DNA from 4 places in the Comamonas endophytica genome. Region 3 is predicted to be linked to each of the others. Evidence: predicted binding sites of a transcription regulator. Region 3 holds the regulator's gene; each other region holds the start of a gene.
What was found. Region 3 encodes sigma-54, which starts transcription at its own class of promoters, with help from an activator protein. Its sites were predicted from a motif close to TGGCANGNAANCTGCTTT; they were not measured.

Region 1 (7,276 bases), 1.2 Mb from region 3:
CCATGCCGTGCTGTTCGAGCGCACCGGGCGCGGGCTGGAGCCGACGGCGGCGGGCAGGGTGGTGATTGCGCACGCGGCGCATGCGATCGCCGAGAACGACGAACTGCTGGTCGAGCTCGACGGCGTGCGCGCCGGGCGCCAGGGCCGGCTGCGCGTGGGCGTGCTGCCCTATGCCTCGACGCGGGTGCTCGACAGCACCTGGTCCTACCTGTTCTCGCTGCGGCCGAAGATCGCCACGGTGTCGACCGAGGATGTGACGGGAAACCTGTTTGCGGCGCTGCGCGCGCGCACGCTGGACTGCGCGATCTGCCGCTTCTCGCAAGGCGATCCGGGCGATTCCATCGAGCAGGTGCTGCTCTACCACCAGCAGCCGCGGCTGGTGGTGGCCAAGCCCAGCGCCGCGCTGCTGACGCGCTATCCGGAGGTGGACATCGCGCGCCTGTCTGAGATGGACTGGATCCTGCCGCCGCCCGACACGCCGATCCGCGGCGTGATCGACGCGATCTTCTCGGCCGCGGGGCGCCGCGTGCCCACCCCGGCGCTCGAGGCCTACGCCGTGCGCACCATCACCTCGGCGCTGCGCAACCTGCCGCGCGGCATCACCGTGCTGCCCGACGACATCGCCCAGGCGGTCTGCGCGGGCGGGGCGGCCGAAGTGCTGGAGCAGGTGCTGCCCTGGAGCCTGCCGCCCGTGGGGCTGGCCTGGCTGCGCAACTCGCCGAAGATCGAGCTGATCGACGGCCTCAAGCAGGCCGTTCTGGGGCGCATGGCCTGAGCCGGATCACAGGCCCGTGGCGTCCAGTGCCGGCGGGCGCAGCAAGTCCTTGTCGATGCCCATGACTTCGCTGGCGCGTTCCATGGCGGTCCACAGCTGTGCCGGCATCTTCAGGATTTCCTCAGGCGTCTCGGCGCGCGCGATCCAGGCCGCGATCTCGTTGTGCTGCTCGCGCGTCAGCAGGTCCAGGTGCAGCATTTCGTCGATGGTTTTCATGAATCAGCGGCTTTCGTAGGGCCAGGATGCCCGGTCAGCATCCTGAGCTCCAATATACCGCCGTCCCAGGGTGGTCGCCGCGCTTCAGGCGGCTTTTTCCACATGCGCCTGGCGCGTGTAGAGGAAGTCCATCACCGCCTGGCGGCAGCGCAGGTATTCGGGGTCGGTGGCCAGCGCCACGCGCCGGCGCGGGCGCGGGATGTCGACCTGCAGGATCTCGCCGATGTGCGCCGCCGGACCATTGGTCATCATCACGATCTTGTCTGACAGCAGCACGGCTTCATCGACATCGTGCGTGACCATGACCACGGTGCTGCGCGTGCGCGCGACGATCTCCAGCAGTTCGTCCTGCAGCTTGGCGCGCGTGAGCGCATCGAGCGCGCCGAAGGGCTCGTCCATCAGCAGCACCTGCGGCTCCATCGACAGCGCGCGCGCGATGCCCACGCGCTGCTTCATGCCGCCGGAGATCTCGCCGGGGCGCTTGTCGCGCGCATGGGCGAGGCCCACCAGTGCCAGCGCCGCCTCGCTGCGCTCCTTCAGCTGGGCGCGGCTCTCGGCCTGGCCGAACACGCGCTCCACGGCGAGATGCACGTTCTCGTAGCAGGTGAGCCAGGGCAGCAGGGAGTGGTTCTGGAAGACCACCGCGCGCTCGGGCGCCGGGCCCTGGATCTCGCGGTTGGCGCACAGCAGCACGCCGCGGGTGGGCGTGGTGAGCCCGGCAATCAGGTTCAGCAGCGTCGATTTGCCGCAGCCGGAATGCCCGATCAGCGCGACGAAGTCGCCCTTGGAAATGCGCAGATCGATGTTCTCCAGCGCCAGGAACGGGCCCTTGGCCGTCTTGAAGCTTTGCGAGATGCCTTGCAGCTCGATGAATCGGTCGCTCATGATTTCACCTCTTCATAAGTAAAGGCCTTGGCGATCTGTACCAGAAGCAGCTCCAGTCCCAGGCCCACCAGGCCGATCACGCCAATGGCGATCAGGATGTTCGTGACGTTGAGGTTGTTCCATTCGTCCCAGACCCAGAAGCCGATGCCCACGCCCCCCGTGAGCATCTCGGCCGCGACGATCACCAGCCAGGCCGTGCCCACGGCCAGGCGCACGCCGGTCAGCATGTAGGGCAGCACCGAGGGCAGCAGGATCTTCGTGGCGATCTTCCATTCGGAGAGATTGAGCACGCGCGCCACGTTCATGTAGTCCTGCGGCACGCGCTGCACGCCGATCGCGGTGTTGATCACCATCGGCCAGATCGAGCAGATGAAGATGGTCCAGATGGCGGCGGGATTGGCACCCTTGAAGACCAGCAGGCCGATGGGCAGCCAGGCCAGCGGCGAGACCGGCTTGAGCAGGCTGATGATCGGATTGAACATCTTCGACAGGAAGCGAAAGCGCCCGATCACGAAGCCCGCGGGAATGCCGACCAGGGCCGCCAGGCCGAAGCCGATGGCCACGCGCTCGAGCGAGGCCAGCACGTTCCAGCCCACGCCCTGGTCGTTCGGGCCGTTGCTGTAGAACGGATCGCTAAACAGCTCGACGGCCTGGTCGAAGGTGGCGGCCGGGCCGGGAATGCTCTGGCTCGTGGCTATCGAGATGCCGGCCCAGGCCAGCACCAGCAGCGCCAGGCCCAGCAGCGGCGGCACGGTGGCGCGCACCGCTTGCTGGACATGGGGCGCCAGCCGGCTGGGCGGCCGGGCGCCGGCTTGCACAGGCGCCTTGGCCAGCAGCGTGGGCTCGGTGGCAGCGGATTCCACGGGCTCGGCCGGGCGGGCAGGGCGCAGCGGCGCGGCCGCGGGCGACAGGATCTGTGTGTTCATCGTGCTTTCCTTGGATGGGAGGCAGGGGCCGGCGCCGGGCTCAGGCCTTGATCTTGAAACCGTCGGCGTACCGTTGTGGCTGCGTGCCGTCCCACACCACGCCGTCGATGAGCTTGCTGCTGCGCAGGTCGCCCTTGGGCAGCGGCGTCTTCGAGGCCGTGGCCGCCTGCTTGTAGAGCTCGATGCGGTTGATGGACTTCGCCACCGCGAGATAGTCCGGATGGTCCTTGAGCAGGCCCCAGCGCTTGTGCTGCGTGAGGAACCACATGCCGTCCGAGAGGTAGGGGAAGTTCACCGCGCCCTCGTTGTAGAACTTCATGTGGTCGGGGTCGTCCCAGGTCTTGCCCATGCCGTTCTGGTAGCGGCCCAGGATGCGCTGGTTGATCGCATCGACGCTGGTGTTCACATAGGACTTGGCGGCAATGGTTTCGGCCATCCGGCTCTTGTTGGCCATGCTGGCATCGATCCAGCGTCCGGCCTCGAGAATGGCGGCGGTGACGGCGCGCGCGGTGTTCGGGTACTTGTCGGCGAATTCGGCCGTGCAGCCCAGCACCTTCTCGGGATGGTCCTTCCAGATTTCCTGGGTGGTGGCGGCCGTGACGCCGATGCCGTCCATGATCGCGCGGTGGTTCCATGGCTCGCCGACGCAGAAGCCGTCCATGTTGCCGACGCGCATGTTGGCCACCATCTGCGGCGGCGGCACGGTGATGACCTTGGCCTCCTTCATCGGATTGATGCCGTTGGCTGCGAGCCAGTAGTACAGCCACATTGCATGCGTGCCGGTGGGGAAGGTCTGCGCGAAGGTGTATTCGCGCTTCTCGCTGGCCATCAGCCTGGCCAGGCCCGCGCCGTTGACGGCGCCCTTGTCGGCGAGCTTCTTGGCCAGCGTGATGGCCTGGCCGTTGTTGTTCAGGTTCATCAGCACGGCCATGTCCTTCTTCGGCCCGCCAATGCCCAGATGCACGCCGTAGACCAGGCCATAGAGCACATGCGCGCAGTCGAGCTCGCCATTGACCAGCTTGTCGCGCACGCCGGCCCAGCTCGCTTCCTTGGTGGGAATGATCTTGACGCCGTATTTCTGGTCGATGCCCAGCACCGAGGCCATCACCACGCTGGCGCAGTCGGTGAGCGGAATGAAGCCGATCTTCACTTCCTTCTTCTCGGGTGCGTCCGAGCCCTGGGCATGCACCAGCGCGCGCAGCGCGGGGGAGATCCCCGCGGCGCCCACGGTCGCGGCTTGCAATACGGTGCGGCGCTGGAGTCCGGCTTTCATCAGGTCGGGCATATGCAGTCTCGGCAAAAAAAGTGGCAAAAAAAAGGCGTCCACATCACGCGTCCAGGCGGGGCCTGGGCACTGGGATGGGGACGCCTTTGTCCGGTGAGCGGCAATCGATCGTTGAATGCCGGTCGGTGGGTCTTCATTGACCCTGGATAGCTTCAAGCAAGTTCGGTGCCAGGCAGTGGAGTGTCTTGGGGTCTATTAAAACGATAGCAGGCGAAGCAAGGAGCGAGCGGGGCGGAGTGCCATCCAGTGTCGGCCCCACGATGGATTGGACGATGCGCCATTACCGTGCGTGTGTGCTGAGTTGGGGCGTGAAAAGCGCGCTCTATTCGTGGCGTGGCCGCTCATGCTTCGACAAGCTCAGCACGAACGGAAATGACCCGTTCGTCCTGAGCCTGCCGAAGGATGTCGATGCAGCTTCAACCCAGCAACTCCGCCGCGTCAATCATCCTCTGCGCGATCTGCACCATCTTGACGCCCTTGTCCATTGCAAGCTTGCGCAGGCGGTCGTAGGCCTCCTTTTCGCTCAGCGCCTGGCGCTGCATCAGGATGCCCTTGGCGCGGTCGATGGTCTTGCGGTCCTTGAGCTCGTCGCGCGCGTTCTGCAGCTCGGCGCGCAGCGACTGCTCGTGCTGGAAGCGCGCCATCGCCACCTGCAGGATCGGGCGGATGCGCTGCGGCGACAGCCCCTCGACGATATAGGCGCATACGCCCGCGGCCACCGCATCGGGTACATGGGTGGTGTCGGGGTCGTTGGTGAACAGCACGATCGGGCGGCGCTCGCCACGCGTGGCCATGACCACATGCTCCAGCGCATCGCGCGCCTCGCTTTCGGCGTCGACGATGATCAGGTCGGGGTGCAGCTGCGCGATGCGCTCGTGCAGGAAGACATCGGCAGGCAGCGTGGCCACCACATCGTATTGGGCCTCGAGCAGGCCCATGCGCAGCGAGCGTGATCTTTCGAGCTGCTGCTCGGCATGCTCCTGCTCGTCGGCGAGAAGCGGGTCCGGGACGATGACCACGATGCGCAGGGATTGAGTCATGGGTGTTCGACAAGCAAGAAAAATGCCATTCGGTGTCTTGTTTCGTTGCGTTACGTCGCTGGGGCGCGCAGTGGAAAGGCCCTGTGCTGCACCTTTGGCGTGCTCCTTGCTTGCGATTCCAGGTGTTCCCGCCCCAGGCCTGTCCCATGTCCGCCACCCCTTTATCCCCACCCGTGCCGCTGAACCTGCGGCAGATCGAAGTCTTCCACGCCATCATGCTGGCCGGCACGCTCAGCGGCGCCGCGCGCATGCTGTGCGTGTCGCAGCCCGCCGTGAGCCGCATGCTGGCGACGGCCGAGAGCCGGCTGCGCATGCTGATGTTCGAGCGCGTGCGCGGACGGCTGCAACCCACGCCCGAGGCGCAGCGGCTGTTTTGCGAGGTGCAGGGCATCATCGATGGCGTGCGCCGCTTCAACACGCTGGCCGCCGACATGGCGGTGGGCACGCATGGCGAGCTGTCGCTGGTCTCCAGCCCGAGCTATGCCGAATGGCTGATGCCCGTCGCCATCCGGCGCTTTCGCGCGCGCTACCCCGAGGTGCGCATCAAGTACCGGCCGCTGCCCTTCGATGCGCTGCTGCCGCATGTGCTGCTGGGACATGCCGATCTGGCGATCTCCTCGATGCCCGCGCCGCCGAGCGCGAACGTCGCGGCGCGCGCCATCGGCCAGGGTTTCATCGAATGCGCGGTGCCCGAGCGCCATCCGCTGGCGCAGGCCGAGTCCGTGGGCGCGGCCGATCTGCTGGGCCAGACCTTCATCAGCTATGGTGGCGACACCCCCTTCGGCAACCTGGCCGCGGACTTCTTCGCCGCTGCCGGGCTGGCGCTGCGCGCCGATGTGGAGATCCGCTCCACGCCCGAGGCCATGGGCCTGGTGCGCGCCGGCGTGGGCGTGGCGCTGATCGAGGCCTTTGGCGCGCGCCGCCCGAGCCAGGACGGCGTGGTGCTCAAGCCACTGCGGCCCATGCTCTCGCATCGCATCTACCAGATCCATGCCAACACCAGCCCGCTGTCGGCAATGGCCAAGGAATTCCTGGCCACCGTCAAGCGGTTGCTCAAGGAAGAGGGGCGGGATGCGGTGCCCGCGCCCGGGGTGCACGACACCGCGCGCGTTCTGGTGCACCGGGCCTGAAAGCGCCGTTGCCGCCATTGCACGGCCGCGGGCAGGGCACATCACCTTTTGTCGCAAACCCATAACCACAGGTTAAGGGCAGGGCAGCTGAAGCCAGTGCCGGGGTTGGACAAATCCCTTGCGCAACAAACACTTGCGCCGCGGTCGAGGCATTTTCCGGCGGGCTGCAAAGGTGGTTCTGGCGTATTTGGCGGTGCGCGCCGCGCTGCCGATGATGGCGCCAGATTCACTTGAATGACCGCTATGAAACGTCTCATCACCGTGGCCGCTGCCCAGCTTGGCCCGATCCAGAAAGCCGAAGGCCGCGATGTGGTCGTGGCGCGCATGGTGCGCCTGCTCGAACAGGCGCACCGCAAGGGCGCGCATGTCGTGGTGTTCCCGGAGCTCGCCTTCACCACCTTCTTTCCGCGCTGGTATGTGGAGGACCTCGACGAGGCCGATGGCTGGTACGAGCAGACGCTGCCCTCGCCGGCAACGCAGCCGCTGTTCGATGCCATCCGCCGCTACGGCCTGACCTGCTATCTGGGGTATGCGGAAATCGCCCATGAGCCCGACGAGAACGGCGTGCTGCGCAAGCGCCGCTTCAATACCTCGGTGGTGATCGCACCCTCGGGCGAGATCGTGCTGAAGTACCGCAAGATCCATCTGCCGGGCCACAAGGAATTCTCCACGCTGCGCAAGGTGCAGCATCTGGAAAAGCGCTATTTCGAGGTCGGCAACCTGGGCTTCCCGGTGGTGCGGGCGCCCGTGGGCCCGGTCGATGGCGTGAACCTGGGCATGCTGATCTGCAACGACCGCCGCTGGCCCGAGGCCTGGCGCGAGCTGGGACTGCAGCAGGTCGAGCTGACCATGCTGGGCTACAACACGCCGGCCGTGAACCAGGAAAACCGCGGCTTCGAGGCGCACCATCTGCGCAACTTCCATTCGCAGCTGTCGATACAGGCGGGCTGCTACCAGAACGCGACCTTTGGCGTGGGGGTGGCCAAGGCCGGCAACGAGGACGGTTTCGAGCTCATGGG
Region 2 (7,276 bases), 1.3 Mb from region 3:
GGCATGAACTGCAGCAGCGTGAGAATGAGGACGATGCCGGTCAGCGTGAGCGCGAAGGTGGGGGTCTCCACCTGCAGGCTGCCCGGGCTTTCGGGGGCGCGGCGCTTGCGCGCCAGCATCGCGGCAATGGCCAGCGGGATCAGCAGCGCCGGATAGCGGCCCGCCGCCAGCACGAAGGCGGTGGACAGGTTCCACCAGGGCGTGGCATCGCCCAGCCCCTCGAAGCCCGAGCCGTTGTTGGCAAACGCCGAGACATACTCGTAGAACACCTGGCTGATGCCATGGAAGCCCGGGTTGGAGTTGCCCGCCAGGCCAGGCACGGCCAGCGCCACCGCGGTGAAGCCCAGGATTACCAGCGGCTGCCACAGCACCAGCACCGCCAGCAGCTTGACCTCGGGCCCTTCGATCTTGCGGCCGAAGAGCTCGGGCGTGCGGCCCGTCATCAGCCCGGCGATGAACACGCTCAGCAGCAGATAGACGATGAATTGCTGCAGCCCGCAGCCGACCCCGCCCCAGATCGAATTGATCAGCATGTTCGACATGGCCACCAGCCCGGTCAGCGGCGCGGCCGAGTCCAGCATCATGTTCACGGAGCCATTGTTGACCTGCGTGGTCGTTGCCGCCCACAGCGCCGAGGCCTCGGCGCCCAGGCGCACTTCCTTGCCCTCCATCAGCGCGATGTCCACGGCCGTGGCGGAATGGCCTTCGGACCACAACGCCAGCCCGGTCGAGGCGACCGACATGCAAAGCATCGTGCCGAAGACCATCGCGCCAAAGCGGCGCCGGCCGGTGAACGGGCCGACCATGAAGATGATCGCCACCGGAATCAGCGCGATGGCCAGCTGCTGCAGGAAATTCGACAGCGGTGTCGGGTTCTCCAGCGCCACCGTGCTGTTCGGGCCGTACCAGCCGCCGCCATTGCTGCCCAGCTGCTTGATGGCGACCATCGGCGCCACCGGTCCCAGCGGAATCTTCTGCTCGCGCAGTTCGGCCGTGGCTTCGACGGGGCTGGCCACCGGGCCGGCCGCCAGCGTCGCCGGCACGCCCTGCCAGCTCAGCAGCGCGGACAGGGCCAGGCACAGCGGCAGCACGCAGCGCAATGTGGCGCGCACGACGTCGGCCCAGTAATTGCCCACATCGATTTCCACGGATGCATCCGTGGCAGCTGCCGCCTGGCGCCCGCCGAACAGCCCGCGCAGCGTGGCCGCGACCACCGCCAGCCCCATGACGGGCGTGACCACCTGCAGGCCGACGATGCCGCACATCTGCGCCAGATAGGACAGCTGTGCCTGGCCGGAGTAGTGCTGCTGGTTGGTGTTCGTGAGAAAGGACACCATGGTGTGCAGCGCCAGGTCCCAGGACATGTTGGGCACGCCGTCGGGGTTCAGCGGCAGCCAGGCCTGGGTCATGAACAGCGCCCAGACCAGCAGCGCCAGCACCAGGTTGCTCAGCAGGAAGGCGCCGGCATAGCCGCGCCAGTTCATGCCGATCTGCGGGCGCGTGCCCAGCAGGCGATAGATCGGCCGTTCGATCCAGCCGAACAGCCAGTCGCCGCGCATGGGCGCGCCGCGCATCACGGCCGCGAGGTAGTGGCCCAGCGGCCAGCCCAGGGCCACCGCGAGCACGAGAAACAAGGCAAATTCCATCATGGCAGGCTCCGCGTTTCAGAAGGACGCCTGCAGCGCCAGCTCGGCGCGGCTGCCGGCCATGCCGGTGAACAGGCGCCTGGCGGCCGAATCGGTTCCATGCAGCGTCAGGCGGGCCTCGAAGGGCGCCTTGAAGGCCCACACCACGCCGACCGCGCCATGCGTGTAGCTGTCCGCATAGCGGCTCTCGAGCACATAGCGCGCAACGCTGGCTTCCACGCGCCACTGCTCGCTGATCGGCACGCGCGCGCCCAACTGCAAATAGGTGCCGCGGCTGCGGCTGGCCATGGCGTTGTCGGAGTGGCCCACGGCCAGCCAATAGTTGTCGCGCCAGGTCGCGCTGGCATTGAGCTCGTTCCAGTTCAGGCGGGTGTGGGCCGAGGGATATTGGTAGCGCAGCAGATACAGGTCCACAGCCCAGTCTTCCGCCACCTTGCCGCTCCAGCCCGCGGCCAGATCGAACTCCGAGCGCGCCCCGTTGTCTGGCGCGAACTTGACGTTCGAGCCCCAGACCGAGGCATAGAAACCCGAGCCGTGCGTGTATCTGAGGCCGCCTTGCAACGCCGGCTCCTCGCGGGTCTGCGAGGAGCCGCGCCAGACATAATCCGAAGTCAGCGCCACGGTGCCCGACCACTGGGCGGATGCCTGGCCCGACAGCGCGCACAGCAATATGCCGGCTGAAAGGAGCGCGCCCTCCCGAATGCTTTGATTAGCGAAACGCATAGAAATTTGACGAATCTTGCTGGCGAAATAGCCAGCTCGAAGTATTCGCCGCAGCTGCGTAAATTCTCTATGCATGGACCTGCGTCCGGCATAAATTCTGCGTAAATTCCGCGCGCTCCCGTGCCCTCGATGGAGGTTTTGCGCACGCGAATTTACGCCGAATTTATGACATGCCGGCCCACGCCGTGCCAAGCTGCTGGCCCGGATATATTGAAAGCCGAGCGATGCATTACCTCATACAGGACGTGATTTTCATTTCACTGGTCCTGATTGGATTCCTGGCGATATTCCAGGGCGCACAGATCCTGATGCGATGGATCGACGTGCATCGGGAAAAACTCCGGGCCAAGCCCGAAGTGAATCATCAGCCCCGATAGAAGAAAAGCGGCAGGCAGGACCTGCGCCCTGCCTGCCGCCTTGAGCCGCTGATCGCTGCGCCGCTCAGATGCCGGTGACCGCAACGACCTTGCTGACCAGGTGCTCTTCCAGCGCCTCGTGGCCGCCTTCGGTGCCCAGGCCCGAATCCTTGACGCCGCCAAAAGGCAGCTCGGCCGTGGGCGCGGCGGGCTGGTTGATCCACAGCATGCCGGTTTCCACGCGGTCGGACAGCGTCTGCACGTTCTTGAACGAACGCGTGAACGCATAGGCCGACAGGCCATAGCTCAGGCGGTTGGCTTCGGCGATGGCTTCGTCCAGCGCCTTGAAGGTGCGCATGCCGGCAATGGGGCCGAAGGGCTCTTCGTTGAACAGCATCGAGTCCATCGACGGGTTCACCACCAGCGTCGGCGCGAAGAAGTTGCCCACATCGCCGATGCGCTTGCCGCCGGTGACGATGTCGCCGCCCTTGGCCTCGACGTCGGCGATGATCTTCTGCATCGACTGCAGGCGGCGCTCGTTGACCAGCGGGCCGAGCTTGGTATCGGATTCCAGGCCGTCGCCGACCTTCAGGCCTTCGGAGAAGGACACATAGGCCTGCTGGAAGTCGCGCGCCAGCGATTCATGCACCAGGTAGCGCGTGGGCGCGATGCAGACCTGGCCGGCGTTGCGGTACTTGGCGGCACCAATGGCCTTGACGGCGACCTCTACGTCGGCGTCCTCGGCAACGATCACCGGCGCGTGGCCGCCCAGCTCCATGACCACCTTCTTCATGTGCGCGCCGGCCTTGGCGGCCAGCTGCTTGCCCACGGCCGTCGAGCCGGTGAAGGTGACGAAGCGGATGACGGGATGCGCGATCAGGTAGTCCGAGATCTCGGCCGGGTCGCCATAGACCAGGCCCACCACGCCTTCGGGCACGCCGGCATCGACGAAGCACTGCAGGAAGGCTGCGGGCGAAGCCGGAGTTTCCTCGGGGGCCTTGACCAGGAAGGAGCAGCCGGTGGCCAGCGCCGGGCCGATCTTGCGCGAGATCTGGTTGAGCGGGAAGTTCCAGGGCGTGAAGGCAGCGACCGGGCCGATGGGCTGCTTGAGCACCATCTGGTGGCTGGCAAGGTTGGCGCCCTGCACGATGCGGCCATGGATGCGGCGGCCTTCGTCGGCGAACCATTCGGTCATGGCCGCGCAGGCCAGCGCTTCGGTGCGGGCCTCGGCCAGCGGTTTGCCCTGCTCCAGCGTCATCAGCGTGGCGATCTGGTCGGCGCGCTCGCGCACCAGGGCCGCGGCCGCGCGCATGATGCGCTGGCGCTCGACGGGAGAGGTCGCGCGCCAGACTTCGAAGCCCTTTTGCGCGGCCGCCAGGGCCTGGTCCAGGTCCTTGATGCCGGCGTGCGCCACCCGGCCGATTTCCTTGCCCGTCGCGGGATTGATCACGGGGTCGGTGCGGCCGTCGGCGGCATCCTGCCACTGGTTGTTGATCAGGAGACGGGTATCTGCGTAACTGGAACTCATGAAAATCCTCTTTGGAAAGATAGCGGGAGGGCATGCTCGCGCGGCAAGCGCGATCCAACGCCCTTTTTAGCGCAGAACGCATGTCGCCCGCCAGCGTTCGCCGGCTTTTTTCGCGTTCGAGCAGCGGATTGCTTGGCTTTTTTGCAGGACGGTGCCGACAGCAACGCGCAACCTGAACTGGCAAGGATCCGGGACATTCCTGAAGAACTTATCGACACACCCTTTGCCACCATCGCAAGGGCGGCCACCTAAGGCCACACAAACATTTCCATCCCTTTTTTGTTCAGGACCGAAAATGAAGCACCTCCAACCGATGCGCAAGAAATTCTTCTACCTCGCCACCGCCAGCCTGGCCCTGGCCCTGGTGGGCTGCGGCGGCGGCAACGACGATGATCCGGAGCCCAGCGGCGAGACCGGCGTGCTGCGCATCTCCAACTCCACCGACCCCAACATCAACGGCTTCTACGGCACGACCAACGTCGGCCTGACGGGCGTCAAGGACACCGGCACGGCCGGCCCGAACGAGTGCGCGTTCAACTTCGACAACGTGACCAAAGTCTCGGGCGACCGCACGCTGGGCATCCGCGGCGACATCCGCTATGCCTACACGGAAGGCACCAACACCACGCCCGCACTGCGTGGCGACCACGTCAAGATCGGCGACACCACCTTCAACTTCGTGAAGGAAGGCACCAACCTCGAGCGCGCCACCGTCAACCTGACGCTGGGCACCGTGACCTTCAACAACCTGCTGACGCGCGACAGCAGCGGCAAGACGGCCGAGCTGTCCGGCGTGCTGCAGCTGCCCGACCAGGCCAGCCGCGACAGCGCCTGCCGCCGCAACTGATCCCGCGGAGGCTCCGGGCCTGCGGGCCCGTCCGCGGCAAGGCCCGGGCCGCCATGGGCGGCCCGGGCCTTGTCACATGCATGCCCTTCAGTCGATTTTCACATTGGGGTTAAGGCTGTAGAGGCCGGTGACGCTGGCCTTGCCCAGCACCTGCGCCTTTTCCAGCGCTGCCAGCACATTGGCGCCCGTCAGCTCCCCTTCCACGGCCAGCGTCGGCGTGCCCAGCGCATACACGGTGAACACATAGCGATGCACCAGGCTGTCGTTCCACGGCGGGCATGGGCCGTCGTAGCCGAAATACCGGCCCTTCATCGCCTCGTCATTGGCAAACCAGCCGGTGTAGTCGTTGATGCCATGGCGCAGCCCGCCCTGCGCCTCGGGGCCCGGCTTGCCGCGCGGCGTCACCTCGACGGAATGGCTGCCGGCGGCGATGAAGTGCATGTCGGCGGGAATGTCCAGCAGCAGCCAGTGGAAGAAATCCACGCGCGGCAGATAGGCCGGCACCTCGCGCCCTTCCTGGTTCACATCGTCGCCGCGGCTGGGCACGTCGGGGTCGTGGCAGACCACGACGAACGAGCGCGTGCCCTCGGGGACCTCGCTCCAGGCCAGATGCGGGTTGCGGTTCGAGGACAGAGCCACATGGGTACGGGCGTTGGGCACGGCAAAGGCGAATTCGCCGGGGATTTCCTGGCCGTCCAGAAAGCTTTGGCTGATGAGTTGCATGGGATGAGGAGATTGGGTTGGAAAGAGGCATATGTGCATATGCCGCTGACCAAATCCTACGGGGAAGCGGCCGCCGTGGCGGAAAATTCCCTCGCATTTCCTCGGCAACCGGACAACAGGGGCGGATGGCGTAGGCGGGCAGCGCAAATACGCCTCCAATGTGCCGCGGCTGGAGGCAATGCGTAGCCAGGGAATGTTTCTGGCGTAGCATTTCGGCTCTTGATCCATCCATATTAGAAGCCCTATGCAGATTGCCACCTGGAACGTCAACTCCCTCACCGTGCGCCTGCCGCAGGTGCTCGACTGGCTGCAAGCCAATCCGGTCGATGCGCTGGGGTTACAGGAGCTCAAGCTGACCGACGACAAATTTCCGCTGCTGGCGCTGCAGGAAGCGGGCTACCATGCGGTCACCCATGGGCAAAAGACCTATAACGGCGTGGCCATCCTGAGCCGCACGCCCGCGCGCGACGTGGTGCGCAACATTCCCGAGCATGACGATGCACAGGCGCGCATCATTGCCGCCACGCTGGATACTCCGAACGGCCCGCTGCGCCTGATCAACGGCTACTTCGTCAACGGCCAGGCACCTGGCACTGACAAATTCGCCTACAAGATGCGCTGGCTCGAAGCACTGCGCGAATGGGTGCGCAAGGAGCTGGCGGCCAACGAGCGCCTGGTGCTGGTCGGCGACTTCAATGTCGCACCCGAGGACCGCGACTCCTTCGATCCCGTGGGCCTGCGTGAAACCATCCACCACACCACCGAGGAGCGCCAGCATTTCCGCGATCTGCTCGAGCTGGGCATGTGCGATGCCTTCAGGCTGTTCGAGCAGCCCGAGAAAAGCTTTTCCTGGTGGGATTACCGCATGCTCGGGTTCCAGAAGAACCGCGGCCTGCGCATCGACCATATCCTGGTCAGCGAAGCACTGCGCCCCAGCGTCAGCGCCTGCGTGATCGACCGCGCCCCGCGCAAGAACCCGCAGCCCAGCGACCACACGCCGGTGGTGGTCACGCTGGGCTGACCGACGTCAGAGGGGCAGACACGAACGAAGCCAGTGCAAGGCTTCGATGCCGCGCTGCACTGCCATCGCCTGGCGCTGCAGCACGGTGCGCGTGGCTTCAGGCAGGCTTTCGCGCAGCGCGCCGCGGTAGGCGACCAGCAGCATCCTTTCGGCATCCTCGCTGGCATCCATCAGCCGGGGCATCGTCGGCTGCCCCATCAGGGCCTTGACGGACTCCCAGCCGCGCTGCAGCGTTGCGGACAGCCGCCGGCCGTGGCGGTCGTGCGCAGGCAGGGCAAATTCATGCTGGAGCTCGGCCGAGGCGGCTTCGAAGGCCTGTATGTGGCGCTGTAGCATCTGCTGCAGCAGTCCGGCAGGCGCCTGCTCGACGGCCAGGCGCAGGCATTTGGCGGTTTGAAGATTCAGGCGCTGCAGTGCCTGCAGCATGGCCAG
Region 3 (7,276 bases):
GGCTTTGGCCGCCGAGCTGGATAAATTGTCGCCCGGCGCCGGTGCGCGCGCCGCTTTCGAATCTCCCAAGGTGGCCGCGCATGGCGATTTCGCCTGCACCGCCGCCATGCAGCTGGCCAAGGCCGCCAAGCAAAATCCCCGGCAGCTGGCGCAGGCGCTCAGCGATGCGCTGATGGCCACCCCCGCTTTCGCGCGCTGGGTCGAGGCGCTGGAGATCGCCGGCCCCGGCTTCCTGAACGTGCGGCTCAAGCCCGCCGCCAAGCAGGAAGTCGTGCGCGAGGTGCTCTCGGCCAAGGAGGCCTTTGGCTTCCAGCCGCGCCGCGCCGAAAAGCTGCTGGTCGAGTTCGTTTCCGCGAACCCCACCGGCCCGCTGCATGTGGGCCATGGCCGCCAGGCCGCGCTCGGCGATGCGCTGTGCAACCTGTTCACGACCCAGGGATGGGACGTGCACCGCGAGTTCTACTACAACGACGCGGGCGTGCAGATCCAGACGCTGACGAACAGCACGCAGCTGCGCGCCAAGGGCTTCAAGCCCGGCGACGAGTGCTGGCCCGTCGATCCCGAGAACCCGGCCAGCAAGGCGTTCTACAACGGCGACTACATCCAGGACATCGCCAACGATTTCCTGGCAAAGAAGACCGTCAAGGCCGACGACCGCGAATTCACCGCCAACGGCGATGTCGAGGACCAGGACAACATCCGCCAGTTCGCCGTGGCTTACCTGCGCAACGAGCAGGACAAGGACCTGCAGGCCTTCAACCTGCGCTTCGACGAGTACTACCTCGAGTCCAGCCTCTACACCTCGGGCCGCGTGGACCGCACGGTCGAGCGCCTGATGGCCAACGGCCATACCTATGAGCTCGATGGCGCGCTGTGGCTCAAGTCGACCGACTACGGAGACGACAAGGACCGGGTCATGCGCAAGCGCGACGGCGGCTACACCTACTTCGTGCCCGATGTGGCCTACCACATCGCCAAGTGGGAGCGCGGCTTCACCAAGGTCATCAACATCCAGGGCACGGACCACCACGGCACGATCGCGCGGGTGCGCGCCGGCCTGCAGGCCGCCGATGTGGGCATCCCCCAGGGCTATCCCGACTACGTGCTGCACACCATGGTGCGCGTGGTGCGCGGCGGCGAGGAGGTCAAGATCAGCAAGCGCGCGGGCTCCTACGTGACGCTGCGCGACCTGATCGAGTGGACCAGCAAGGATGCGGTGCGTTTCTTCCTGCTCAGCCGCAAGCCCGACACCGAGTACACCTTCGACGTCGACCTGGCGGTGGCGCAGAACAACGACAACCCGGTCTATTACGTGCAGTACGCGCATGCGCGCATCTGCTCGGTGCTCAAGGCCTGGGGCGGCGATGCGGCCACGCTCAAGGACGTGGACCTGTCGGCGCTGGAAGGCCCGCAGGCCCAGGCGCTGATGCTGCAGCTGGCCAAGTACCCGGACATGCTCACAGCCGCCGCGCAGGGCAATGCGCCGCACGACGTGACCTTCTACCTGCGCGACCTGGCCGCGGCCTACCACAGCTACTACGATGCGGAGCGCATCCTGGTCGACGACGAAACGGTGAAGCTGGCACGCCTGGCATTGATCAGCGCGACCCGCCAGGTATTGCACAATGGCCTTGCGGTGCTGGGCGTGTCCGCTCCAGAACGCATGTAAACCGATCACATCATGAAGACACAGCAACGCGGCGGCACCGTTCTCGGCATCATTCTCGGCATCATCTTCGGCCTGGGCGCGGCCCTGGGCGTGGCGGTCTATGTCAGCAAGGTGCCGATGCCCTTCCTGAGCAAGGCCAAGAACGCCGACCAGGACGCGGCCGAAGCCAGGAAGAACAAGGACTGGGATCCGAACTCGCCCCTGTACGGCAAGAACCCGGCGCGCATCACAGTGCCGGCGGCACCCGAGGTGGCAGCGCCTGCCGCGGATGGCGTGGCGGCCGCGCCGGCGCCGGATGCAGCGCCGGCGACGACTGCGGCATCGCAACCCGTGGCACCGGTGACGTTGCCGCCCAAGCCCGAGCCCAAGACCAGCACAGCGGGCAAATCCAGCGATCCGCTGGGTGATCTGGTCAAAGCCAAGTCGGCCGAGGCCAGCGCGGCCGAGAGCTTCAATTACTTCGTGCAGGCCGGTGCCTTCCGCAGCCCCTCCGATGCCGAGGCGCAACGCGCCAAGCTGGCGATGCTGGGCTGGGAGTCGCGCGTGAGCGAGCGCGAGCAGAACGGCCGCACGGTGTTCCGCGTGCGCGTGGGTCCTTTCGGCAAGCGCGACGATGCCGAGCAGCTCAAGACCAGGCTCGAGGGCGCAGGCGTGGATTCCGCGCTGGTGCGCGTGCAGCGCTGAACTTTTTGGCGCGCCACCCCTCTGACTTACGAACCGAACCAGGAGTGTTGTTCCATGAAACGCCGTGATTTTTCCCTGGCTGCCGCTGCCGCAGCTTCCGCATCCGCTCTTTCTTTCGTGGCCACGCCCGCGCTGGCCCAGGCTGCGTTCAAGGAAGGCAAGGATTACGCCAAGCTGGGCAAGCCCGTCGCCACCACGGCCGGCGCCGGCAAGGTCGAGGTGCTCGAGTTCTTCTGGTACAGCTGCCCGCATTGCCATTCCTTCGAGCCCGCGTTCGCGGCCTGGAAGTCAGCGGCGCCCGCCGATGTAGTGGTGCAGCGCGTGCCCGTGGGCTTCAACGCCAGCTTCATCCCCCAGCAGAAGCTCTACTACGCGCTGCTGGCCATGGGCAAGCTCGATGAAGTGCACCCCAGGGTGTTCCGTGCGATCCACGTCGAGCGCAACCGCCTGGCCAAGGACGAGGACATCTTCGAATGGGTCGGGAAGCAGGGCGTGGACGTGAACAAGTTCAAGGAAAGCTACAACTCCTTCACGGTCTCCAACCAGGTGCGCAAGGCGACCCAGCTGCAGCAGGAATACAACGTCGAGGGCGTGCCCTCGATCGGCGTGGCCGGCCGCTACTACACCGATGGCACGATGGCTGGCAACATGGCCAACGTGCTGCGCGTGACGGACCATCTGATCGCCCTGAGCCGCAAGGGCTGAGGCCACGCGGGGCCGCGGCCCCTGCATGACGGGCCCGCCTTGCGCGGGCTTTTTTGTGCCTGCTGGCGCCATGGACTTGCCGGGCGGGGCCATCCACGCACGGGGTTCCAGGCGGTGCCTGGGATTTAATGGGTCACACGCCCTACAATGGTCGCAAGATTCGTGCCCTCCATGAAAAAACGCCTACTTCCCCTTCTCCTGCTTTCAGCCCTTGCCTGCGGCGCGGTGCAGGCCGAAAGAGCCGATCGCAACAAGCCCATGAACATCGAGGCCGATGCGCTGCGCCACGATGAACTGCAGCAGACCAGCGTCTTCACCGGCAACGTGGTGATGACCAAGGGCTCGATCGTGCTGCGCGGCGCGCAGTTGGACGTGCGCCAGGATGCCCAGGGCTACCAGTTCGGCACGGTGAAGGCCGAGGCGGGCAAGCGCGCCTTCTTCCGGCAAAAGCGCGATACCCAGCCGGGGCAACCCGATGAATTCGTCGAGGGCGAGGCCGAGGTCATCGAATACGACGGCAAGGCCGACAACGTCCGGCTGATCCGCCGCGGCGAACTGCGCCGCCTGCGCGGAACGGCGCTGACCGACGAGATCACCGGCGCGGTCATCGTCTACAACAACCTGACCGATGTGTTCACCGTGGACGGCCAGGCCCGTGCTCCGGGTGGCGCCACCGGCGCCGCATCCGGCGGGCGCGTGCGCGCCGTGCTTGCCCCCAAGGAGCTGCCGCCGGCCGCGGCGCCCGCGCCGGCCACGAACCTTCGGCCCAGCACCACCCTTCCCTCGAACCAGTGAGCGGCGCTTCCGTGAACGCAACCTCCCCGCAGCCCGAATCCAGCCGCCTCGAAGTCAAGCATCTGGCCAAGTCCTACGGCAGCCGCAAGGTGGTCAAGGACGTCTCGCTGGCGGTGCAGAAGGGCGAGGTCGTGGGATTGCTCGGCCCCAACGGCGCCGGCAAGACCACTTCCTTCTACATGATCGTCGGCCTGGTGCGCTGCGATGCCGGCGACATCTTCATCGACGACCAGGCGGTCGGCAACATGCCGATCCACCAGCGCTCGCGCCTGGGGCTGTCGTACCTGCCGCAGGAAGCATCGATCTTCCGCAAGCTCAGCGTGGAGGACAACGTGCGCGCCGTGCTCGAGCTGCAGCGCGACGAGCAGGGCCGGCCCCTGACCCGCGACGAGATCGAGCGCCGCCTGCTGGCGCTGCTGCAGGAACTGCGCGTGGACCATCTGCGCGCCTCGCCCGCGCTGGCGCTGTCGGGCGGCGAGCGCCGGCGCGTCGAGATCGCGCGCGCGCTGGCCACGCAGCCGCGCTTCATCCTGCTGGACGAACCCTTTGCCGGCATCGACCCGATTGCCGTCATCGAGATCCAGCGCATCATCGGCTTCCTCAAGGCACGCGGCATCGGCGTGCTGATCACCGACCACAACGTGCGCGAGACCCTGGGCATCTGCGACCACGCCTTCATCATCAGCGACGGCCATGTGCTGGCCCAGGGCACGCCCGCCGAGATCGTCGAGAACGCCGACGTGCGCCGGGTGTACCTCGGCGAGCACTTCAGGATGTGAGCGCCATGTCCATCAGCCTGTGCCGGTTCGGAGGGGAACGCCGTTGAAGCCGGGTCTGTCGCTACGGGTATCGCAACACCTCGCCCTCACGCCGCAGTTGCAGCAATCGATCTGGCTGCTCCAGCTCTCGACGCTGGAGCTGAGCCAGGAAGTCGAGCACATGCTCGACGACAACCCCTTTCTCGAACGCACCACGGAAGAAGCCGAGCGCGAGGAATTCGGCCTGGCGCAGTCCGACGTGCCGGCGCAGCGCGACGACTATGCCGAGGATGCGCAGCATGCGTCGGCAGAGATGTCGGGCAGCAGTGGCGATGCCGACGCCGGCGAGGTCACTGCGCCGGCCGATGCCGCGCCCGATTGGGAAGGCGACGGCAGCAGCGATCTCGCGCCCGATGACAGCGAGTGGGGCGGCGAGGCGCGCGCGCGCAATGGCAGCAGCGAGGACGACGCCGAGGCCCAGGACCTGGCGCACGGCCACGAGTCGCTGACCGATCACCTGCACCGCCAGGCGCTGTCGCTCAGGCTGGGCGAGGTCGATCGCGCGGCGCTGCGCTTTCTCATCGAGTCGCTCGATGACCATGGCTATCTGGAGGATTCGCTCGAGGAACTGGCCGCGGGACTGGCCGGCGCGGATGCACTGGAGGAGCAGGAGGAACTGGTGCACCGCTTCACGGTGGCGCTGCGCCTGCTGCAGTCGCTCGAGCCGGTGGGCGTGGGAGCGCGCAACCTGGCCGAATGCCTGACCCTGCAGCTGCAGCACCTCGCGGCGCAGGACGACGACCAGACCGACGAGGCCACCGTGCAGACCGCGCTGCGCATCTGCGCGCAGCCCATGGACCTGCTGGCGCGCCGCGACGTGCGCCGCCTGATGCAGGCCTGCGCGGCCAGCGAGGAGCGCGTGCGCGCGGCCATGGCGCTGATCGCGCGGCTCGAGCCGCGGCCCGGGCGGCGCTTTGCCGACGTGGAGCGCAACCTGGTCGTGCCCGACGTGATCGTGCGCAAGATGGCGCGCAGCCGCGGCGACGGCCAGCCGCAGTTCAGCGTGCAGCTCAATCCCGAGGTGATGCCGCGGCTGCGCGTGCATGACATCTATGCCAACGCGCTGCGCGGCCACAAGGGCAGCGAGGGGCACGCGGCGCTGCAGCAGCGGCTGCAGGAGGCGCGCTGGTTCATCAAGAACATCCAGCAGCGCTTCGACACCATCCTGCGCGTGTCGCAGGCCATCGTGCAGCGGCAGAGGAACTTCTTCACCCATGGCGAGCTGGCGATGCGCCCGCTGGTGCTGCGCGACATCGCCGACGAGCTGGGGCTGCATGAATCGACCATCAGCCGCGTGACCACGGCCAAGTACATGGCCACGCCGATGGGCACCTACGAGCTCAAGTATTTCTTCGGCTCGGGCCTGGGCACGGAGACCGGCGGCAATGCCTCGAGCACGGCGGTGCGCGCGCTGATCAAGCAGTTCGTCGCGGCCGAGAATCCGCTCAAGCCTCTCTCGGACAGCCAGCTGGCCGAAATGCTCAAGGAGCAGGGCATCGAATGCGCGCGCCGCACCGTCGCCAAGTACCGCGACGTGCTGAAGATCGCGCCGGCCAATCTGCGCAAGTCGCTATAGCGCGCGGGGCCGGCAAGATGCCCTCCAATGCGCGCATTTGACGGCAAACGCGTATCCTTGGCGCCCTGCTATGAACCAACTGCAACTGTTTTTGCCCTGCGCCGCCGGCGTGGAGGACTATCTGGCCGACGAGGCCCACCGCATCACGGGCCTGACCGGGCACGACCTGCTGGTCGGGCGCGGCGGCGTGATGCTGCGCGCCTCGTGGCGCGACGCGCTGCTGCTGAACCTGCACAGCCGCCTGGCGCAGCGCGTGCTGGTGCAGCTTTCGACCTCGATGTACCGCAACGAGAACGACCTGTACCGCGCGGCCAGCGAGGTGGCTTGGGAGATCTGGTTCAGCCCGCGCGAGAGCTTCAAGATCGAGTTCACCTCGCAGCACAGCCCGCTGACCAGCCTGAATTTCGCGGCGCTGCGCGTCAAGGACGCGATTGCCGACCGCTTCCGCGCCAAGACCGGCGTGCGTCCCGATGTCGAGACGCGCTACCCGGACGTGCGCGTGCACCTGCACCTGACCACGGACGAGGCGACGATCTACATCGACACCTCGGGCGAGGCGCTGTTCAAGCGCGGCTGGCGCGAGGACAAGGGCGATGCGCCGCTCAAGGAAACGCTGGCCGCGGCAATGATTGCCGCGACCGGCTGGGACCCGCATGGCGACAATCCGCAGCCGCTGTACGACCCCTGCTGCGGCAGCGGCACGGTGGTCATCGAGGCGGCGCAGATCGCCTGCCGCATTCCGCCGGGCATCCAGCGCCGCTTTGCCTTCGAGAAGCTGGTGCCGTTCCAGCCGCATGTCTGGGAAGCGATCCTGCGCCAGGCCGAGGCGGCGATCTGCGAGAGTCCGGTCGGCATCTACGGCTCCGATGTCTCCCACCGCATGGTGGATTTTGCCGAACGCAATGCCGAGCGCGCGGGCGTGGCCAGCGCCGTGAACCTGCGCGGCGGCGACGCGCTGCAGCGCATGCCGCCGAGCGAGCAGCCCGGCGTGATGGTGCTCAACCCGCCCTATGGCGAGCGCATCGCCGC
Region 4 (7,276 bases), 1.2 Mb from region 3:
GTCGTCGACGCGCACCCCGCATTCCTGCGCGACGCGCTCGGGCGTGGCGCTGCGTACCAGGTTCTTGAGTGCTTCGAAGCCCGTGGTGTGGGCGGCAATGTAATCGCTGTCGATCCAGCCTTCCCAGAGCATCAGGTGCAGCATGCCGTGGAACAGCAGCACATCGCTGCCCGGCGCGATCGGCAGGAACAGATCGGCCAGGCTGGCGGTGTCGGTGCGGCGCGGGTCGGCAACGATGATCTTCATCGCCGGGTTCGCGGCCTTGGCGGCTTCCAGGCGCCGGAACAGGATCGGATGCGCCCAGGCCATGTTGCTGCCGACGATGAACACGCAATGCGCGCGCTCGATGTCTTCATAGCACGCCGGTGGCGCATCGGCGCCCAGCGTGGCCTTGTAGCCGGCCACCGCGCTGCTCATGCACAGCCGCGAGTTGGTGTCGAGGTTGTTGGTGCCCAGCAAGCCCTTGGCCAGCTTGTTGAAGGCGTAATAGTCCTCGGTCAGCAGCTGGCCGCTGAGATAGAAGCCCACGGCGTCGGGGCCATGGTCGGTGACGATGCGCGCGATCTCGCTGCTGGCCGTGTCGAGCGCCGCATCCCAGCTGACCGGCACCGGCGCCGCGCCGCGCTCCAGGCGCTGCATTGGCTGCAGCAGCCGGGCCTGGCGCGTGACTTCGGCCGTCGCCGTGAGATGCAGCGTGCTGCCCTTGGTACACAGCTTGCCGAAATTCGCCGGGTGCAGCGGATCGCCCTGCACGCCGGTGATGCGGCCGCCTTGCGCTTCGATGACGACGCCACAACCCACGCCGCAATAGGGGCAGGTCGAGCGCGTGTGGGTGACGGGGAGGGCGCTCATGGGCGGCTCCTGCTCAGTGCGTGCAGGCCGTCTTGCGCGAGACGGGGCCGGCGATGGGCCGGGTCTGCCCGGTGGCATGTTCGGCGAGCTGCTCGGCATCGAGATAGACCAGGCCCTCCTCGAGCTTGACGCGAAAGCTGGGCGTGCAGCCCTCGTCGGGCGCGGCGGCATGGCCGTCGCAGCCGATGCTCCAGTTGTGCAGCGGGCAGGCCACGCTGTTGCCCAGCACGATGCCCTGCGACAGCGGCCCGCCCTTGTGCGGGCAGCGGTCGAGCAGCGCGAACAGGCCGTCGGCCTCGTTGCGGAATATCGCGACATCGAGGCCGTTCTCGCGCGCCACGCGGCGCGCGCCCAGCCGGGGGATATCGTCCAGTGCGCAGATGGCAATCCAGTCGTACATGTTTTCTCCTTCAGGCGGGCAGGGCGGTGGCGACGTGGGCAACCGGCGTGAACTGACGCTCATCCACGGCCGCCTTCTGCAGCTCGAACCAGGGATCGGGCTCGCCATCGAGCGCGAACTGCAGCCGCTCCCAGAGCTCGGCGCGGCCGGCGTGGTCTTCGAGAATGCGCTTCTTAACGTAATCGAGCCCCACGCGGTTGACGTAGTGCACGGTGCGCTCGAGGTACCAGCCTTCCTCGCGGTACAGCTGCATGAACGCGCCGGTGTACTCCAGCACCTCGGCCGCGGTCTTGACCTTGGTGAAGAAATGCGCGACCTCGGTCTTGATGCCGCCGTTGCCCGCGATGTGCAGCTCCCAGCCGCTGTCCACGCCGATCACGCCCACGTCCTTGATGCCGCTCTCGGCGCAGTTGCGCGGGCAGCCCGAGACCGCGAACTTGACCTTGTGCGGCGCGTACATGCGCCACATCGCGCGCTCCAGGTCTTTGCCCATCTGCGTGCTGTCCTGCGTGCCCATGCGGCACCATTCCGAGCCGACGCAGGTCTTGACGGTGCGCAGCGCCTTGGCATACGCATGGCCGCTGGGCATGCCGATGTCGCGCCAGACGTTGACCAGGTCTTCCTTCTTCACGCCCAGCAGGTCGATGCGCTGGCCGCCTGTGACCTTCACGGTGGGGATCTGGTATTTGTCCACGGCGTCCGCGATGCGGCGCAGCTCGTCGGCCGTGGTCTCTCCGCCCCACATGCGCGGAATCACGCTGTAGGTACCGTCTTTCTGGATGTTCGCGTGGCTGCGCTCGTTGATGAAACGGCTTTGCGGGTCGTCCTTGGCCTCCTTGGGCCAGGTGCTCAGCAGGTAGTAGTTGATCGCCGGGCGGCAGCTGGCGCAGCCGTTGGGCGTGCTCCAGTCCATGAAGCGGTAGACTTCGGGGATGCTCAGCAGCTTGTTGGCGCGGATGGCGTCGCGCACCACCTGGTGGCCGTGCTCCGTGCAGCCGCACATCGCCTTGAGCCTGGGCTTGGCGGAATAGTCGCCGCCGGCGGTGAACATGATGATCTGCTCGACCAGCCCGGTGCACGAGCCGCAGCTGGCGCTGGCCTTGGTGTGCTTGCGCACCTCTTCCAGCGTGAACAGGCCCTTGTCCTTGATGGCCTTGCAGATGCTGCCCTTGGTGATGCCGTTGCAGCCGCAGACCTCGTCGCCGTCGGCCATGGCGGCGGCCTTGCTGTGGCCCTCGTGGCCGCTGTCGCCCAGGTTGGATTCGCCGAACATCAGCCGGTCGCGGATGCCGGCGATGCTCTTGCCCTCGCGCAGCAGCTTGAAGTACCAGCTTCCGTCCACCGTGTCGCCATAGAGGCAGGCGCCGACCAGCTTGTCGTCGGCGATCACCAGCTTCTTGTACACGCCGCCGATCGGGTCGCTGAGCACGATTTCCTCGGTCTCCGCCGAGCCCTGGAAGTTGCCGGCGGAGAACAGGTCGATGCCCGTGACCTTGAGCTTGGTCGAGGTGACGGAGCCTTCATAGCGGCTGATGCCCAGTTCCGCCAGATGGTTCGCCAGCACCTTGCCCTGCTCGAACAGCGGCGCCACCAGCCCGTAGGCCACGCCGCGGTGCGCCGCGCATTCGCCCACCGCGTAGATGCGCGGGTCGGTCGTGGTCTGCAGCGTGTCGTGCACGACGATGCCGCGGTCGACATGCAGCCGCGCCGATTCGGCCAGTGCGGTATTGGGGCGGATGCCCACGGCCATGACCACCAGATCCGCCGGCACCTCGCTGCCGTCTTTGAAGCGCACGGCGCGCACGCGGCCCGCATCGTTGCCCAGCAGTTCCTGCGTCTGCGCGCCCATGAGGAACTGCATGCCGCGCTCCTGCAGCGACTTGCGCAGCAGCCTGGCGGCCGCCTCGTCGAGCTGGCGCTCCATCAGCCATTCGTTCACATGCACCACCGTGACCTGCATGCCGCGCTTCACCAGCCCGTTGGCGGCTTCGAGCCCCAGCAGGCCGCCGCCGATGACCACCGCGTGGCGGTATTGCGTGGAGGCATCGATCATGGCCTGGGTATCGGCAATGTCGCGGTAGCCCAGCACCCCCTGCAGCCGGCTGCCGGGAATCGGCAGGATGAAGGCATTCGAGCCGGTGGCCATGATCAGCCGGTCGTAGGGGGCACTGAGTTCCTCGCCCGCAGCGTTGACGGCGTGCACGGTGCGCGTCTGGCGGTCGATCCTCGTGACGGTGAAGCCCGCATGCAGCGTGATCGCGTTGTCGGTGTACCAGTTCCAGTCGTTGAGCACGATCTGCTCGAGCGTCTGCTCGCCGGCGAGCAGCGGCGACAGCATGATGCGGTTGTAGTTCGGGTGCGGCTCAGCTCCGAACACGGTGATGTCGTACATGTCGGGCGCGAGCTTGAGCAGCTCCTCGAGCGCGCGCACGCCCGCCATTCCATTGCCGACCATGACCAGTCTGGATTTCTTCATTGCTTGTCTTTCGTGGGCAGTGCTGAAAACAAAAAAGGCGCCTGTCCCTGCACAGCCTGGCTGTGGGGAAAGACGCCTTCGTCATGGGTTCAGGTCCACCGTTGCACCGAAACCCTTTGTGGCCTTCGGTGGCCACGGGATGGGTTAAGCAAGTTGCGGGCCAGGGCGGTTACGCGCAGAGGTGGTTTGGGGTGCGTTGGTTATGCACCGCTATGGGGAGGTGGATGCTGCTTTTGGGTGCGCGGTGAGGAAAATGCATTTGTGGACGTGGAAAATCCATGCTATTTCTTGAGGACAGGCCCGTCATCCTTCGATCCTTCGACAGGCTCAGGATCAGGACGAACGGACTAAAACCTGCCCGCCTCGGTGCCCCTGGCCCCCGGCCCCTGGGCCCCCGGTCCCCCGGCCCCCGGTCCCCTTGGCCCCTGGGCCCCTGGGCCCCCGCTCGCCCTGAGCCTGTCGAAGGGTGGGCGGCCTGACCTACCGCTCGCCCCAAGCCGTCGTGATGCGACGCGACTCGACCCCGAGGAAGTCCCCTCAAGCAATCGTCATCAGACTCGCGTTCCCCCCCGCCGCCGCCGTGTTCACGCTCAGCGCGCGTTCCATCACCAGCCGCTCCAGCGGCACGTCGTGCAGCGTGGAGGTGATGCCGGCAATCGGCCCCTTGCGGGCGGCAACCGCCTGCTGGATCTGCTGCAGGCCGATCGCCGAGCCATGGTGCAGCACGGCGTCGAAAGCCACTTCGGAGGCCGTCCAGTCGGGCACCAGCGCAATGGACTGGCGCACGGCCTGGGGCAGGCGCGCGAACAGGGGCTGGGTATCGGCGGGCCAGATGGCGCGGCTGCCCACCGCCAGCACCGCCGCCAGCTGGACCAGCCGGGCCTGGTCGCCTTCGGCCAGGCACAGCACGGCTTCGCGCGGGACCAGCGTGTAGACATTGCGCTCGCCCGTCGGGCCCGGCAGCGTCTGCGCGGCCTGGCGCGGCACCAGCGACTGGAAGCGCGCGCAGGCCGAGGCCAGCTCGTTCAGGCCCGAGCCTTCGGCCCAGCGCTGCAGTTCGCCCAATGCCGCGCCCGCGCGCCAGTGCGCCGAGGTATCGATCTCCTGCGCGCCCTGCGGCATGGCTTGCTGCAGCACATCGCCCGGACGCTGCGACAGCAGGCGGTAGAGATACAGCGGGCCGCCGGCCTTCGGGCCGGTGCCCGACAGGCCTTCGCCGCCAAAGGGCTGCACGCCGACCACGGCGCCCACCATGTTGCGGTTCACATAGACATTGCCCGCGTGTGCGGCGCCCACCACCTGGGCGATGGTTTCGTCGATGCGCGTGTGCAGGCCCAGCGTGAGGCCGTAGCCCGTGGCGTTGATCTGCTCGAGCAGCTGCGGCAGGTTGCTGCGGCGATAGCGCACCACGTGCAGCACCGGGCCGAAGATCTCGCGCTGGAGCTCGGCAATGGAGTCGAGCTCGATCAGCGTCGGCAGCACGAAGGTGCCTCGCGCCAGCGCCTCGGCGTCGATCTGCCAGCCGGTGCGCAGCACCTTGCGGCCCTTGGCCTGCATGGCGGCAATGTGGTCCTCGATGCCGTCGCGCGCCTGGGCGTCGATCACCGGGCCTACGTCCACGGCCAGCTGGCCGGGGTTGCCGATGCGGCTTTGCGCCATGGCGCCCTGCAGCATCTCGATGGTGCGCTCGGCGCAGTCCTCCTGCAGGCACAGCACGCGCAGCGCCGAGCAGCGCTGGCCCGCGCTGTCGAAGGCCGAGGCCACGACATCGGCCACCACCTGCTCGGCCAATGCCGACGAATCCACGATCATCGCGTTCTGGCCGCCGGTCTCGGCAACCAGCGGGATCGGCTGGCCGTTGCGGCCCAGGCGCGTTGCCAGCGACTTCTGCAGGATGCGCGCCACATCGGTGGAACCCGTGAACAGCACGCCCTGCACGCGCGCGTCGCCGACCAGCGTCGCGCCCACGGTTTCGCCCTGGCCGGGCAGGAGCTGCACCACGGCCTGCGGAATGCCTGCGTCCCACAGCCGCCGCACTGCATGCGCGGCCACCAGCGGGGTCTGTTCTGCGGGCTTGGCCAGCACCGGATTGCCGGCGGCCACGGCAGCGCTGATCTGGCCCAGGAAAATGGCCAGCGGGAAATTCCAGGGGCTGATGCAGACCACCGGGCCCAGCGGCAGATGGCTGCCGGCCACCAGGTCGGCGCGTGCCTGGCCCGCATAGAAGCGCAGGAAGTCCACGGCTTCGCGCACTTCGGCAATGGCGTTGGCGGCGGTCTTGCCGGCTTCGCGCGCCAGCAGGGCAATCAGCTGCGCCATGTCGGCTTCCAGCAGATCGGCGGCACGCTCGAGCATGGCTGCGCGCTCGGCAGGGGCTGTGGCAGCCCAGGCACCGGCGGCCTGCTCGGCGGCGGCAAGCGCATGCTCGACTTCATGCGAAGACGCTTCCCGCACCCGACCCACCAGATCGCGCAGATCCGCGGGGTTGCGTATCTCCACGCTGGCGCCCTCGAATGCAGCGGGTGCCGCCGTCACGGCAATGCCGGGCGCCAGCATCGGGACTGCGGACCAGTCGGTAGGTGCCTGCAGGGCATGGGCCAAGACCTGCAGCGTGTTTTCATTGGACAGATCCAGGCCGCGCGAGTTGGCGCGCGCCGTGCCATAGAGCGCCACGGGCAGGGGAATGGCGGGGTGCGGCGCGCCGAGCTGGCCGTCCGCGTCGGCCATGCGCTCCACCGTGCGCACCGGGTCTTCGACCAGCGACTCCAGCGGCAGCGCGGGGTCGGCAATGCGGTTCACGAAGGAGGTGTTGGCGCCGTTTTCCAGCAGCCGGCGCACCAGGTAGGCCAGCAGCGTTTCATGCGTGCCCACGGGCGCATAGATGCGGCAGGGGCGGCCCAGCTGCGCGACGACCTGTTCGTACAGCGGCTCGCCCATGCCGTGCAGGCACTGGAATTCATACTGCCCGGCGGTATAGCGCGCCGGATCGGCCATCTGGTGGATGGCGGCGACGGTGTGTGCGTTGTGCGTGGCGAACTGCGGGAACACGGCGTCGGGCGCCGCCAGCAGCTTGCGCGCGCAGGCCAGGTAGGCGAGGTCGGTATGGGGCTTGCGCGTGTAGACCGGATAGCCGTCCTGGCCGTCGACCTGGGCGCGCTTGATCTCGCTGTCCCAGTAGGCGCCCTTGACCAGGCGGACCATCAGCCGGTGGCCGCTGCGGCGTGCCAGGTCGATCATGAAATCGATGACCTGCGGGCAGCGCTTCTGGTAGGCCTGCACGACAAAGCCGATGCCCTGCCAGCCGGCCAGCTGGGGCTCGAAGCACAGGCGCTCGAGCAGGTCCAGCGACAGCTCCAGGCGGTCGGCTTCCTCGGCGTCGATGTTCAGGCCGATGTCGTAGCCCTTGGCCTGCACGGCCAGCTGCAGCACGCGCGGATAGAGCTCGTCCATGACGCGCGCATACTGCGCCCGGCTGTAGCGCGGGTGCAGCGCCGACAGCTTGATCGAGATGCCCGGGCCGGCCTGGATGCCCGCGCCGCCGGCGGCCT

Region 1: the regulator sigma-54 is predicted to act here: its motif matches at 4,241-4,258, upstream of M9799_RS15155 (CmpA/NrtA family ABC transporter substrate-binding protein).
Region 2: the regulator sigma-54 is predicted to act here: its motif matches at 2,523-2,540, upstream of M9799_RS03235 (TorF family putative porin).
Region 4: the regulator sigma-54 is predicted to act here: its motif matches at 3,874-3,891, upstream of nirB (nitrite reductase large subunit NirB).

What each region holds. Positions count from the first base shown of each region.
Region 1 is NZ_CP106881.1:3,319,687-3,326,962, forward strand. It holds gene M9799_RS15135 (LysR family transcriptional regulator) at 1-775, shown strand, start outside; gene M9799_RS15140 (hypothetical protein) at 782-991, opposite strand; gene M9799_RS15145 (ABC transporter ATP-binding protein) at 1,076-1,876, opposite strand; gene ntrB (nitrate ABC transporter permease) at 1,873-2,802, opposite strand; gene M9799_RS15155 (CmpA/NrtA family ABC transporter substrate-binding protein) at 2,843-4,087, opposite strand; gene M9799_RS15160 (ANTAR domain-containing response regulator) at 4,504-5,127, opposite strand; gene M9799_RS15165 (LysR substrate-binding domain-containing protein) at 5,274-6,257, shown strand; gene M9799_RS15170 (N-carbamoyl-D-amino-acid hydrolase) at 6,501-7,276, shown strand, end outside.
Region 2 is NZ_CP106881.1:757,542-764,817, forward strand. It holds gene kdpA (potassium-transporting ATPase subunit KdpA) at 1-1,649, opposite strand, end outside; gene M9799_RS03235 (TorF family putative porin) at 1,665-2,369, opposite strand; gene M9799_RS03240 (NAD-dependent succinate-semialdehyde dehydrogenase) at 2,811-4,253, opposite strand; gene M9799_RS03245 (hypothetical protein) at 4,549-5,100, shown strand; gene M9799_RS03250 (YbhB/YbcL family Raf kinase inhibitor-like protein) at 5,188-5,823, opposite strand; gene xth (exodeoxyribonuclease III) at 6,068-6,844, shown strand; gene M9799_RS03260 (PA2169 family four-helix-bundle protein) at 6,851-7,276, opposite strand, start outside.
Region 3 is NZ_CP106881.1:2,098,125-2,105,400, forward strand. It holds gene argS (arginine--tRNA ligase) at 1-1,669, shown strand, start outside; gene M9799_RS09390 (SPOR domain-containing protein) at 1,682-2,353, shown strand; gene M9799_RS09395 (thiol:disulfide interchange protein DsbA/DsbL) at 2,408-3,058, shown strand; gene lptA (lipopolysaccharide transport periplasmic protein LptA) at 3,230-3,853, shown strand; gene lptB (LPS export ABC transporter ATP-binding protein) at 3,865-4,632, shown strand; gene M9799_RS09410 (RNA polymerase factor sigma-54) at 4,676-6,247, shown strand; gene M9799_RS09415 (THUMP domain-containing class I SAM-dependent RNA methyltransferase) at 6,318-7,276, shown strand, end outside.
Region 4 is NZ_CP106881.1:3,307,233-3,314,508, forward strand. It holds gene M9799_RS15095 (nitrate reductase) at 1-852, opposite strand, end outside; gene M9799_RS15100 (nitrite reductase (NAD(P)H) small subunit) at 866-1,252, opposite strand; gene nirB (nitrite reductase large subunit NirB) at 1,263-3,728, opposite strand; gene putA (trifunctional transcriptional regulator/proline dehydrogenase/L-glutamate gamma-semialdehyde dehydrogenase) at 4,266-7,276, opposite strand, start outside.